Regions from separate parts of the Erwinia sp. 1181_3 genome, predicted to be linked through region 4. Evidence: predicted binding sites of a transcription regulator. Region 4 holds the regulator's gene; each other region holds the start of a gene.
The links. The regulator PurR, encoded in region 4, represses purine synthesis genes. The targets are predictions, from matches to a motif close to CANGCAAACGTTTGCNTG.

Region 1: purL (phosphoribosylformylglycinamidine synthase) is a predicted target of PurR. The motif match lies at 1,597-1,614, and genes of this name have one in related genera.
Region 2: carA (glutamine-hydrolyzing carbamoyl-phosphate synthase small subunit) is a predicted target of PurR. The motif match lies at 975-992, and genes of this name have one in related genera.
Region 3: purE (5-(carboxyamino)imidazole ribonucleotide mutase) is a predicted target of PurR. The motif match lies at 1,128-1,145, and genes of this name have one in related genera.

The regions. Positions count from the first base shown of each region.
Region 1 covers NZ_VTDE01000008.1:49,559-52,730, reverse strand. The annotation lists gene purL (phosphoribosylformylglycinamidine synthase) at 1-1,508, opposite strand, end outside; gene mltF (membrane-bound lytic murein transglycosylase MltF) at 1,779-3,172, shown strand, end outside.
Region 2 covers NZ_VTDE01000006.1:202,132-205,303, reverse strand. The annotation lists gene dapB (4-hydroxy-tetrahydrodipicolinate reductase) at 1-747, shown strand, start outside; gene carA (glutamine-hydrolyzing carbamoyl-phosphate synthase small subunit) at 1,215-2,351, shown strand; gene carB (carbamoyl-phosphate synthase large subunit) at 2,370-3,172, shown strand, end outside.
Region 3 covers NZ_VTDE01000003.1:58,302-61,473, forward strand. The annotation lists gene ppiB (peptidylprolyl isomerase B) at 1-372, shown strand, start outside; gene lpxH (UDP-2,3-diacylglucosamine diphosphatase) at 375-1,091, shown strand; gene purE (5-(carboxyamino)imidazole ribonucleotide mutase) at 1,240-1,749, shown strand; gene purK (5-(carboxyamino)imidazole ribonucleotide synthase) at 1,746-2,813, shown strand.
Region 4 covers NZ_VTDE01000004.1:388,970-392,141, forward strand. The annotation lists gene FY046_RS13770 (C40 family peptidase) at 14-886, shown strand; gene cydH (cytochrome bd-I oxidase subunit CydH) at 929-1,018, opposite strand; gene purR (HTH-type transcriptional repressor PurR) at 1,313-2,338, shown strand; gene punR (DNA-binding transcriptional activator PunR) at 2,335-3,172, opposite strand, start outside.

The DNA of each region.
Region 1 (3,172 bases), on a different contig from region 4:
CCCACGTCATGGATAAACAGAATCGGGTTCTCTTCACCCAACTGCCAGCAGCGGTCAATCACTTCCTGGCAACGACGTTCCATTTCCGGGTTGTCGCGCTGTACTGAAGCGAAATCGAGATCCGCGTCAGACTGGCCTGAGGCCATTGAAGACGCCGCACCGCCACCCAGGCCGATGTTCATTGCCGGGCCACCCAGCACGATCAGCTTGGCACCAATGGTGATTTCACCTTTCTGCACGTGGTCGGCACGAATGTTACCGATACCGCCTGCCAGCATGATCGGTTTGTGGTAACCGCGCAGCTCTTCGCCGTTATGGCTGTTAACGCGTTCTTCGTAGGTACGGAAGTAACCCGTCAGCGCCGGACGACCAAATTCGTTGTTAAATGCCGCGCCACCCAGAGGGCCTTCGGTCATGATGTCCAGTGCCGTCACAATACGGTCCGGCTTACCGAAATCTTCTTCCCACGGCTGTTCAAAGCCCGGGATACGCAGGTTAGAAACAGAGAAGCCGACCAGACCCGCTTTCGGTTTAGCGCCACGCCCGGTTGCGCCTTCATCACGAATTTCGCCACCGGAACCGGTCGCCGCACCCGGCCACGGAGAAATCGCCGTTGGGTGGTTATGGGTTTCAACCTTCATCAGGATATGCGCATCTTCCTGATGGAAATCATAGCGGCCCTGTGGATCGGCGTAGAAGCGCCCTACCTGAGAACCTTCCATAACGGCCGCATTGTCTTTATACGCTGACAGCACATGGTCCGGGGTTTTCTCGAAGGTATTTTTGATCATCTTGAACAGCGATTTCGGCTGCGTTTTGCCATCAATCACCCAGTCGGCGTTGAAGATTTTATGACGGCAGTGCTCAGAGTTAGCCTGAGCAAACATATACAGCTCGATATCGTTCGGGTTGCGCCCGAGTTTTTCAAACGCCGCCTGCAGGTAGTCGATTTCGTCATCGGCCAGTGCCAGGCCCAGTTTGATATTGGCCTGAACCAGCGCGTTGCGGCCTTCACCCAGCAGGTCGACGCTTTGCAGCGGTGCAGGCTGATGATGAGCAAACAGCGCATCGGCCTGGCTCAGATCGGCAAAGACGGTTTCCATCATGCGGTCATGCAGCAGTGCAGCCAGCTCTGACCACTGCGCTTCGCTCAACTGCGGTGCCTTCACATAGAAGGCCAAGCCGCGCTCAAGACGCAGTACCTGAGGGAGATCGCAGTTGTGGGCGATGTCTGTCGCTTTCGAAGACCACGGCGAGATAGTGCCGGGACGCGGAGTGACCAGCAGCAGGCGGCCTTCCGGGGTATGTTCAGCCAGAGAGGGACCGTATTTCAGCAGACGCTGCAAACGGGATTTTTCATCCTCGCTCAGCGGCGCGCTGACATCGGCAAAATGGACGTACTCAGCGTAAATATCACTCACCGGCAGGTGAGCATCCTGAAAGCGGGTCAGCAGTTTGTTAATACGAAATGCCGACAGAGCGGGCGAACCACGCAGAATTTCCATCATTAAAGATCTCTCGTCTCGAAGCGCCGGGCGACGCTTCTTTGGGCGCAACAGGGGAAAACGGGCGGTATTATAGAGAATCCCCACCGGTTACGAAACCGTTTGCGCAGAATTAATCGCGATAAGGAATTGACTGAAAAACGCACAAAACAGGTGGATTTCAGTTGCGGAGCTGCGCGGAGTTGAGCAGAATGCCCCACGCTCAGGACCAATTATAGACAATAAATACTGCCATAGAAGACAGATACCTGAGAACCATCGAGAGATAACTATTTGAAACGCCTTAAATTTAATTATCTGCTGGTCGGGCTGATCACCGTGCTTCTTGCGCTGGCACTGTGGCCCTCGATACCGTGGTACGGCGGTTCGACCGACCGTATCGCACAGATAAAATCGCGGGGAGTGCTGCGTATCAGCACCATAAATTCTCCGCTGACTTACTACACAGTCAATCAATCCCCAGCGGGTATGGACTACGAGCTGGCGAAGCGCTTCGCCGATTATTTAGGGGTTAAGCTGGAAATCACCGTGCGTCCGAACCTGGGCGATCTGTTTGATGACCTCGAAGATGATAAAGCCGACATGCTGGCGGCAGGGTTAATTTACAATAATGAACGGCTGGCGCGTTTTCGTGCGGGTCCGTCTTACTATTCTGTTTCACAACAGCTGGTGTACCGTATCGGCGCACCACGGCCGAAAAATTTGGGCGATCTGAAGGGGCGCCTGACGGCGGCGTCAGGATCGGCTTATCTGTCGACCCTGCGTGAAATGAAAGCGCATCAGTACCCCGATCTTGACTGGGCGATCTCGACCGATCAAACGCCTCAGGGCCTGCTGGAAGCCGTGGCCGATGGCAAACTCGACTATACCGTGGGCGATTCCGTCACTATCGCGCTGATGCAGCGCATCCATCCACAGCTGGCAGTGGCTTTTGATATCACGGATGAAGAGCCGGTCACCTGGTATGTCCAGCGTGAACAGGATGACAGCATGAATGCCGCGCTACTCGACTTCTTTAATCAGATGGGCGAAGAAGGCGCAATGGCCCGTCTGGATGAGAAGTACCTGGGGCACGTCGGCACGTTCGATTATGTCGATACTCGCACCTTTCTGCGTGCCATTGACGGAACGCTGCCAGACTTCCAGCCACTTTTCGAGAAGTACGCGCAGGTTATTGACTGGCGTTTACTGGCAGCCATCTCTTACCAGGAGTCCCACTGGAACCCACAGGCCACATCCCCGACTGGCGTGCGTGGCCTGATGATGCTGACGCGCAATACTGCGGATAGCCTGAATGTCAGTGACAGGACCGATCCGGAACAGAGCATTCGTGGCGGCAGTGAGTATCTGGTGCGTATGATGGAAAAGGTACCGCCAACGATCCCTGAAGACGAACGCATCTGGTTTGCTCTGGCGGCGTATAACATGGGTTACGCCCATATGCTGGACGCGCGTAAACTGACGGATAAACAGAAGGGTAATCCGGATAGCTGGGCCGACGTGAAGATTCGCCTGCCGATGCTCAGCCAGAAACGCTATTACAGCCAGACCAGTTACGGCTATGCCCGCGGCCATGAAGCCTATGCCTATGTGGAAAATATCCGCAAATACCAGATAAGCCTTGTCGGCTATTTGCAGGATCAGGAAAGAAAGCTGGCACAACAGGC
Region 2 (3,172 bases), on a different contig from region 4:
GTTCAGTCTGAAGGTGCGCGTTTGGGCGCCGCGCTGGTGCGTTCAGGTTCGTCGCTGACGGGCGCAGATGCCGGAGAGCTGGCTGGTTGTGGCGCACTGGGCATTAAAGTGACGGATAACCTTGATGCGGTGGTGAATGATTTCGATGTGTTGATCGATTTCACCCGCCCGGAAGGCACGCTGCATTATCTGGAATTTTGTCGTCAGCATAAAAAAGCGATGGTTATTGGTACCACCGGATTCGATGAGGACGGTAAAGCCGCCATCAAAGCCGCTTCTGCTGATATCGGCATCGTGTTTGCCGCCAACTTTAGTGTGGGCGTTAACCTGGTGCTGAAACTGCTGGAGAAAGCCGCCAAAGTGATGGGTGACTACGCGGATATCGAGATCATCGAAGCGCATCACCGTCATAAAGTTGATGCACCATCGGGTACCGCGCTGGCGATGGGGGAAGCGATTGCTGATGCGATGAACTGGAACCTGAATGAGCATGCGGTCTATAGCCGTGAAGGTTACACCGGTGAGCGTGAAGCACAGACCATCGGTTTTGCCACTGTACGTGCCGGAGATATCGTCGGTGAGCATACAGCGATGTTTGCAGATGTTGGCGAGCGGGTAGAGATAACCCACAAGGCTTCAAGCCGTATGACCTTCGCTAATGGCGCAGTTCGTGCAGCAATATGGTTGAAAGCGCATAAAACAGGGCTTCATGATATGCGCAGTGTCCTGAATCTTGATGATTTATAAGTGTTGTGTACCATCGTGATGTGGTTATTTCAATCATAACTTTTTGATTGGATGGGCAATAATTTTATTGCCCTTTTTATTTTGTATAAATAGCCATTTAAGTTATTTTTTTATAGGTTCCACTTATAAGTTGATCTTATCTCTGTTTTTCACCCTCCGTAAGCGCTATTTTTGACCATTTGGTCCACTTTTTTACTCCCCACCCCCTGAAATTATGCACAAGCGCTCAGGCAACCGATTTTATGACCAGGATGTGTCATGCTTTCAGGGTAAATCTTCCGGATTTACGCTCAGTTAGTTAAAAAACGCAGAAAAACATCCTCGCAGGGTAGACAATAGAGAGGGCGATCATTAGAATGCGCCCAATTTGCCAAAAACTGAGCAGTCAGGCAGTTTTTGCATTGATTTTGGGGTCATTCCTGAATTAATATGCATATATTGTGACTGTTTATTCCCTGGAGGATGTTTTGATTAAGTCAGCGCTATTGGTTCTGGAAGACGGAACCCAATTCCACGGTCGGGCCATCGGGGCAACCGGGTCGGCAGTGGGAGAAGTTGTTTTCAACACGTCAATGACCGGTTATCAAGAAATCCTCACTGATCCTTCCTATTCCCGCCAGATCGTCACTCTTACTTATCCCCATATCGGCAATGTCGGCACCAACTCCGCTGACGCAGAATCTTCTCAGGTACATGCATCGGGCCTGGTTATCCGTGATTTACCGCTGATTGCCAGCAACTACCGTAATGAAGAAGGCCTGTCTGATTACCTGACTCGCCACAACATTGTCGCTATTGCCGATATCGATACGCGTAAGCTGACCCGTCTGCTTCGCGAAAAAGGGGCACAGAATGGCTGTATCATCGCGGGCGATGCGCTGGATGCCGCTGTAGCACTGGAAAAAGCCAAAGCGTTCCCGGGCCTGAAAGGCATGGACCTGGCGAAAGAAGTGACCACTAAGGATGCGTATCAGTGGCTGCAGGGGAGCTGGACGCTGGAAGGTGAGCTGCCTGCGCCGAAGACTGATGCAGACCTGCCGTTCCATGTTGTCGCGTATGATTACGGCGTGAAGCGTAACATCTTGCGTATGCTGGTGGATCGCGGCTGCCGTCTGACCGTTGTTCCGGCGCAGACTTCCGCGGAAGACGTGCTGAAGCTGAATCCGGACGGGGTGTTCCTCTCTAACGGTCCTGGCGACCCGGAGCCGTGTGACTACGCGATTACGGCGATCAAACGCCTACTGGAAACCGACATTCCGGTGTTCGGTATCTGCCTCGGCCACCAGTTACTGGCGCTGGCCAGCGGTGCCAAGACCGTGAAGATGAAACTGGGCCACCACGGTGGTAACCACCCGGTGAAAGATCACGATAACAATACCGTGATGATTACCGCCCAGAACCACGGTTTTGCCGTTGACGACAGCCAGCTGCCTTCTAATCTGCGTGTGACCCATACTTCACTGTTTGACCATACGGTACAGGGTATTCACCGCACCGATAAAGCCGCTTTCAGCTTCCAGGGGCACCCGGAAGCCAGCCCAGGCCCGCACGATGCTGCGCCCTTGTTCGATCATTTTATCGAACTGATTAAAAAAGCTATTTAAGGTCGGGAGAGAAAGACAATGCCAAAACGTACAGACATAAAAAGTATCCTGATCCTCGGTGCTGGCCCGATTGTTATCGGCCAGGCCTGCGAATTTGACTACTCGGGTGCGCAGGCGTGTAAAGCGCTGCGTGAAGAGGGTTACCGCGTTATCCTGGTGAACTCCAACCCGGCCACCATCATGACCGACCCGGATATGGCCGATGCGACCTATATCGAACCTATCCACTGGGAAGTGGTGCGCAAAATCATTGAGAAAGAGCGCCCGGATGCCGTGCTGCCAACCATGGGCGGCCAGACTGCGCTGAACTGTGCGCTGGAGCTGGAACGTCAGGGCGTGCTGGCTGAATTTGGTGTCACGATGATCGGCGCCACCGCTGATGCGATCGATAAAGCGGAAGACCGTCGTCGTTTCGACGTTGCGATGAAGAAAATCGGCCTCGATACCGCACGTTCCGGTATCGCACACACGATGGAAGAAGCGCTGGCGGTTGCCGCTGACGTGGGCTTCCCGTGCATTATCCGTCCGTCATTCACCATGGGTGGCACAGGTGGCGGTATCGCTTACAACCGCGAAGAGTTTGAAGAGATTTGCGAGCGCGGCCTCGACCTGTCGCCGACCAATGAGCTGCTGATTGATGAGTCACTGATTGGCTGGAAAGAGTACGAGATGGAAGTGGTGCGTGATAAAAACGACAACTGCATCATCGTCTGTTCGATTGAAAACTTCGATGCCATGGGTATTCACACCGGTGACTCCATCACCGTTGCGCCAGCACAGACGCTAACCGACAAAGAGTACCAGATTATGCGTAACGCCTC
Region 3 (3,172 bases), on a different contig from region 4:
TTCCACCGTGTGATCAACGGTTTTATGATCCAGGGCGGTGGTTTTGAACCGGGCATGAAGCAGAAAGACACCAAAGACGAGATCCGCAACGAAGCCAGCAATGGCCTGAAGAACACCAAAGGCACCTTGGCAATGGCTCGTACCCAGGCGCCACACTCTGCTACTGCCCAGTTCTTCATCAACGTGGCTGACAACGACTTCCTGAACTTCCGTGATGAAAGCCTGCAGGGCTTCGGTTACTGCGTTTTCGCTGAAGTGGTTGAAGGTATGGACGTTGTTGAGAAAATCAAAGCCGTATCTACCGGCCGCAGCGGCATGCACCAGGACGTACCAAAAGACGACGTGATCATCCAGAAAGTCACCGTCAGCTAATAATGTCGCACACGCTGTTTATCGCAGATCTCCATCTGTGTACTGAAGAACCGGCAATCACTGCCGGTTTTCTGCATTTTTTACGCCGTGAAGCACAGCATGCTGATGCGCTGTACATTCTCGGTGACCTGTTTGAAGCCTGGATTGGCGATGACGACCCGAATCCGCTGCATGCGGAGGTCGCGACGGCTCTGCGCCAGTTGGCTATCCCTTGCTACTTTATTCACGGCAATCGTGACTTCCTGGTGGGCAAGCGCTTTGCAACAGCCTGCGGTATGACGCTGCTGCCGGAAGAGCAGGTGCTGGATCTGTATGGCAGACAGGTGCTGATAATGCACGGTGACACGCTGTGTACTGATGACGAAGGCTATCTGCGCTTTCGTGCCAAAGTACAACAACGTTGGTTACAGACGCTGTTCCTCGCCCTTCCCCTGTTTGTGCGCCAGCGTATCGCGCTGAAAATGCGCGCCGGAAGCCGCGAAGCTAACAGCAGTAAATCCCAGTCGATCATGGATGTGAATCCCCAGGCTGTTGTGAACGTGATGGCCCGCCATCAGGTTCAGTGGCTGATCCACGGTCATACTCATCGCCCTGCAGTGCATCCTCTGCTGATCAACGGGAAAGCGGCTGAACGCCTGGTTCTGGGGGCCTGGCATGAAGAAGGCTCGATGATCAAAGTCAGTAGCGATGAAATAAGCCTGATTTCCTTCCCGTTCTGATTCAAAAACCTGGCGAAACCCGCCGCTATTTCGCGCCACGCAACCGTTTTCCTTGCCGCTCAGTCGTGATATTCTCTGTGCCCTTCCCACCTGGTAAGCCTACAGCGCCATTCAGGTGAAGTATCACAATCACAGGAGTCAGACCCGCATGTCATCCAACGCCGCACCGGCCCGCATTGCTATTGTTATGGGTTCCAAAAGTGACTGGGCAACCATGCAATTTACCGCGGAAATTCTCACCAGCCTTGATGTTCCGTTTCACTGCGAAGTGGTGTCTGCACACCGCACGCCGGACAAACTGTTCAGTTTTGCCGAACAGGCAGCGGATAATGGCTATCAGGTGATTATCGCAGGTGCAGGCGGCGCGGCGCACTTGCCGGGTATGCTGGCAGCAAAAACGCTGGTTCCGGTACTGGGCGTGCCCGTGCAGAGTGCCGCACTGAGCGGTGTCGACAGCCTGTATTCTATTGTGCAGATGCCACGCGGCATTCCTGTGGGCACGCTGGCGATTGGCAAAGCCGGTGCCGCCAATGCCGCCCTGCTGGCCGCACAGATCCTCGCGCTGCATGATGCCGAACTGGCAGGCCGCCTGAATCACTGGCGCCAGACCCAGACCGATGAAGTGCTGAATAACCCGGACCCACGGGTGGATGCATGAAGCCGGTCTGTGTATTAGGTAACGGTCAGCTGGGACGGATGCTGCGCCAGGCGGGTGAGCCGCTGGGCATTGCCGTCTATCCGGTGGGCCTGGATGCGGAACCCGACTCCCTGCCCATTGCGCAGAGCGTGATCACTGCCGAAATCGAGCGCTGGCCTGAAACGGCATTAACCCGTGAACTGGCCAGCCATAACGCCTTTGTGAACCGCGATATCTTCCCGCTGCTTGCCGACCGTCTGACCCAGAAGCAACTGCTGGACCGACTGGGTCTGGCAACCGCGCCGTGGCAGTTGCTCTCCAGTGCAGATGAGTGGGCGCAGGTGTTCACCACACTCGGTTCCATTGCCATCGTTAAGCGCCGCACCGGCGGCTATGACGGACGTGGCCAGTGGCGCCTGCGTGCAGATGAAACCGCATCACTGCCTGCTGATTGCTACGGCGAGTGTATTGTTGAGCAGGGAATTAACTTCTCTGGTGAAATGTCGCTGGTCGGCGCACGTGGCCACGATGGCCGCACGGTGTTCTATCCGCTGACGCACAACCTGCATCAGGACGGTATTCTGCGCACCAGCGTAGTATTGCCGGATGTGGATGCGCAGCATCAGCAGCAGGCCGAGCGTATGCTCTCCGCCATCATGAACGAACTGAACTACATCGGCGTGATGGCGATGGAGTGTTTCGTGGTACCGGAGGGTTTGCTGATCAACGAGCTGGCACCACGCGTACACAACAGCGGTCACTGGACGCAGAACGGCGCATCGATCAGCCAGTTTGAGCTGCATCTGCGGGCTATTCTGGACCTTCCACTGCCAACGCCTGTCGTCAACACACCCTCGGTGATGGTCAACCTGATTGGCACCGACGTCAATCTGGCATGGCTGGAGCAGCCGCTGGTGCACCTGCACTGGTATGAGAAGGAAGTGCGTGCCGGGCGTAAAGTGGGCCACCTGAACCTGTCTGACGTCAGCCCACTGGCCCTCAGCCATGCGCTGAACGCGCTGGTGCCGCTGCTGCCGGAAGAGTACGCCAGTGGGATTGCCTGGGCGGTTGAGAAGCTGGATTAATCCCTTTACCTTGCGGGCTGACCGAAACAGAAGGTCAGCCCCTACAGCCGCCTGCCCCATTAATGAATGCTAAATTCTGAAAATGGCGAGTGCCTGACTGTACTAAAGTACAGCTACATTCTCGGCACTTATGGTCTATGCTCCCTGCTATAAAAAATAGTACACATCTAGTCCCTTTTCAGTCTTTAGCCGCATACTTTGTCCACACCAGGGAACCCGTTTACAGGGTTTCCTTTACTTTTTGTTATACCTTTCACCTTCAATGAAGATCTCACTCTTCTTAATACTCCCCAGATTAGCCGGATAACAACAACCATGGTAATATCTTTACAGTAAATTAAGGATAAGGAATTTTACAG
Region 4 (3,172 bases):
GTTAATGGGAACGATGCGTTTACTCATCACGCTCTTCATACTGGCTTTCACTCAGTTGTTCTTCAACATGGCGCACGCATCGCCACATGCCCCTATTAATGCAAAACAGCAAAAAGCCGAAAGCAATACTGCACGTGTAGATGACCGCCGTAAGCGCCGCCCGGTAAAAGCCACTTCGACCAAAAAAGTCAAAGAACCTGTCAGTAAGAAAGCCAAAGAAACCGCTAAAAAAGAACCCTCTAAATCAGCACGGCTTCTGCTGGCAAAAAAACTGAAAGAGAAAGAAAAGAAAAAAACCAGCGTGGCCCCGGTGCGTAATGCGAAGGTGGAGAAGAAAACACTGAGTAAAAAACTCGCGGCCAGCAAAAAAGCAGATAAAAAACATTATGGTCGTCAACGCGCAGGCAGCAAAGCCACTGACGATGATAACGATGCTCTGAACGCCCCGCTCAAACTCAGCAAAGCGCATCGCGCTCGCTACCAGAAAGCACGTGAGACGGCGATGAACAAGCTGATGGGCCAGCTCGGTAAACCTTATCAATGGGGCGGCACCTCTCCGAAAACCGGTTTCGACTGCAGTGGTCTGGTGTGGTATGCCTATAAAGACCTGGTGAAGTTCAAGATCCCACGCACGGCTAATGAAATGTACCATCTGCGTGATGCGGCTTCGATTAAGCGCGATCAGTTAGAGAAAGGTGATCTGGTCTTCTTCCGTATTAACGGACGTGGCACAGCAGATCATGTTGGCGTCTATCTGGGTGGAGGGAAATTTATTCAGTCTCCACGGACAGGTAAAGATATTCAGGTCAGTGCGTTGAGCGAAGATTACTGGCAGGAACATTACATCGGTGCGCGCCGTATGATGACGCCTAAAACGATTCGATAATGCGTGTGGGTTCGGGAAGAGTTTCCTCCTCCCGTGCAAGAATTAATGCATTACCGCCGTAAAACTAAACGCAATAATCATCAGCAGTGAACCCACAACGGTCAGCGCCGTCATTTTCATATCAGTGTTCATTCTCTCTCCTCAATAACCTTGTTATTAGTAAGCCAACAGATTTTCCCACAGTTACCCGTAAAAATCTCGTTTTCTGTGCGCAGCCTTGTTAGAATTCTTTATTCCGTTGCGCAACACCGTTGGCAACGTGTAAAAGTCAGCACTGCATGTCACTCTACGGACGATTTTACCCCTTCCCGACCCTTTGAGACAGCACCCAAAATAATTCTGGTCGGGCAGGAATGGCTGTACCCAGGCAAACGTTTAACCAATTAGTTATCAAAATGTTACGATAACACCAGGAGTACGATTTTCATGGCAACAATTAAGGATGTGGCAAAGCGCGCCGGTGTTTCAACCACCACTGTGTCTCACGTGATTAACAAAACGCGCTTTGTAGCCGAAGAGACGCGCGAAGCGGTATGGGTTGCAATCAAAGAATTGCATTATTCCCCCAGCGCCGTAGCCCGCAGTCTGAAGGTCAACCACACCAAAACCATTGGCCTTCTGGCAACATCCAGTGAAGCGCCCTATTTTGCAGAGATCATTGAAGCAATAGAAAACCGCTGCTTTGCCAAAGGCTATACGCTGATTTTGGGCAATGCGCACAACAACCTGCAAAAGCAACAGGCCTATCTGTCAATGATGGCGCAAAAACGCGTCGATGGGCTGCTGGTGATGTGTTCAGAATATCCTGACACGTTGATTTCTATGCTGGAAGATAACCGTAATATTCCGATGGTCGTCATGGATTGGGGCGAATCACGCGGTGATTTCACTGATACCGTGCTTGATAATGCTTTTGAGGGTGGTTACCTGGCGGGGCGCTACCTGATCGAACGCGGGCACCGCGATATCGGCGCGATCCCAGGCCAGCTTGAGCGTAATACAGGCGGTGGCCGCCATGCCGGATTCCTGAAGGCACTGGCAGAAGCGGGCATCACTTTGCGCGATGAATGGCTGGTGCAGGGCGATTTTGAACCTGATTCTGGCTATCGCGCCATGCAGCAAATTTTGTCGCAGAAGCAGCGCCCAACGGCCATTTTCTGTGGCGGTGATATTATGGCCATGGGCGCGATTTGCGCAGCAGATGAAATGGGGCTACGCGTACCGCAGGATATTTCAGTGATCGGTTATGATAACGTGCGCAACGCCCGCTACTTTACGCCCGCACTGACCACCGTCCACCAGCCAAAAGAGCGTCTGGGCGAAACCGCTTTTGATATGTTGCTGGACCGTATTACCAGCAAGCGCGAAGATCCGCAAACCATTGAAGTTCACCCTTCACTGATCGAGCGTCGTTCCGTTGCCGATGGTCCTTTCCGCGACTACCGCCGTTAATCACTCACCTGCCACTGGCCAGGATGTTCGCTTAACCACTCTGCATTCAGGGTTTCTGTGCTCCCCAGATAGTCCAGTAACCAACTTAGCGCCGGTGAGGCGCTTTGTTCCGACCAGCTGAGATAACAGGGACTGTCGGGAAACGGGGACGTCAGCGTCACTTCTCCTAACACGCCTTGTTGCAGCCAGGGCTGGGCAAAATGACCGGGTACCATCCCAACACACAGCCCGGCTCGCAGGCAGTCAAACGCACTTTCCCAGTCAGGCACCACCAGCCGTCGTTGATTATCTAATGTCCACGTGGTGCGTTTCGGCAAGGCACGTGAGGTATCTTCCAGCACCAGCGATGGCCACTCACGGATTAACGTCTCGCTTAACGGTCCCTCATGGCTCAGCAGAGGATGTGACGTTTTCACCACGCAGCGCCAGTTAAGACTTCCCATATCACGAAAAGCAAAACGTCCTCGTACCGGGATCGCCTGAGTCGCACCGATCGCAACATCGACGCGACCGTCAGCCAGCGCATCCCACACACCGTTGAACACTTCCGGCATGATATGCAGTTCCATATCCGGAAAATGCCGGTAGAAATCCACGACCAGCTGCCGGGTGCGTGCCGGGCGCACAATTCTGTCGACCGCAATATTGATTTGTCCCCGCCAGCCGTTAGCCACCTGTTGACAGCGTGTGCGGGTGGCGAGCATTTTTTTGATAACAGCACGACCTTCTTCAATGAAAACCCGTCCGGCGTCCGTCAACTCCACATCACGATGACGACGCTCAAACAGACTCACGGCCAGCCAGGCTTCCAGCTGGCGCACGGTATAACTTACT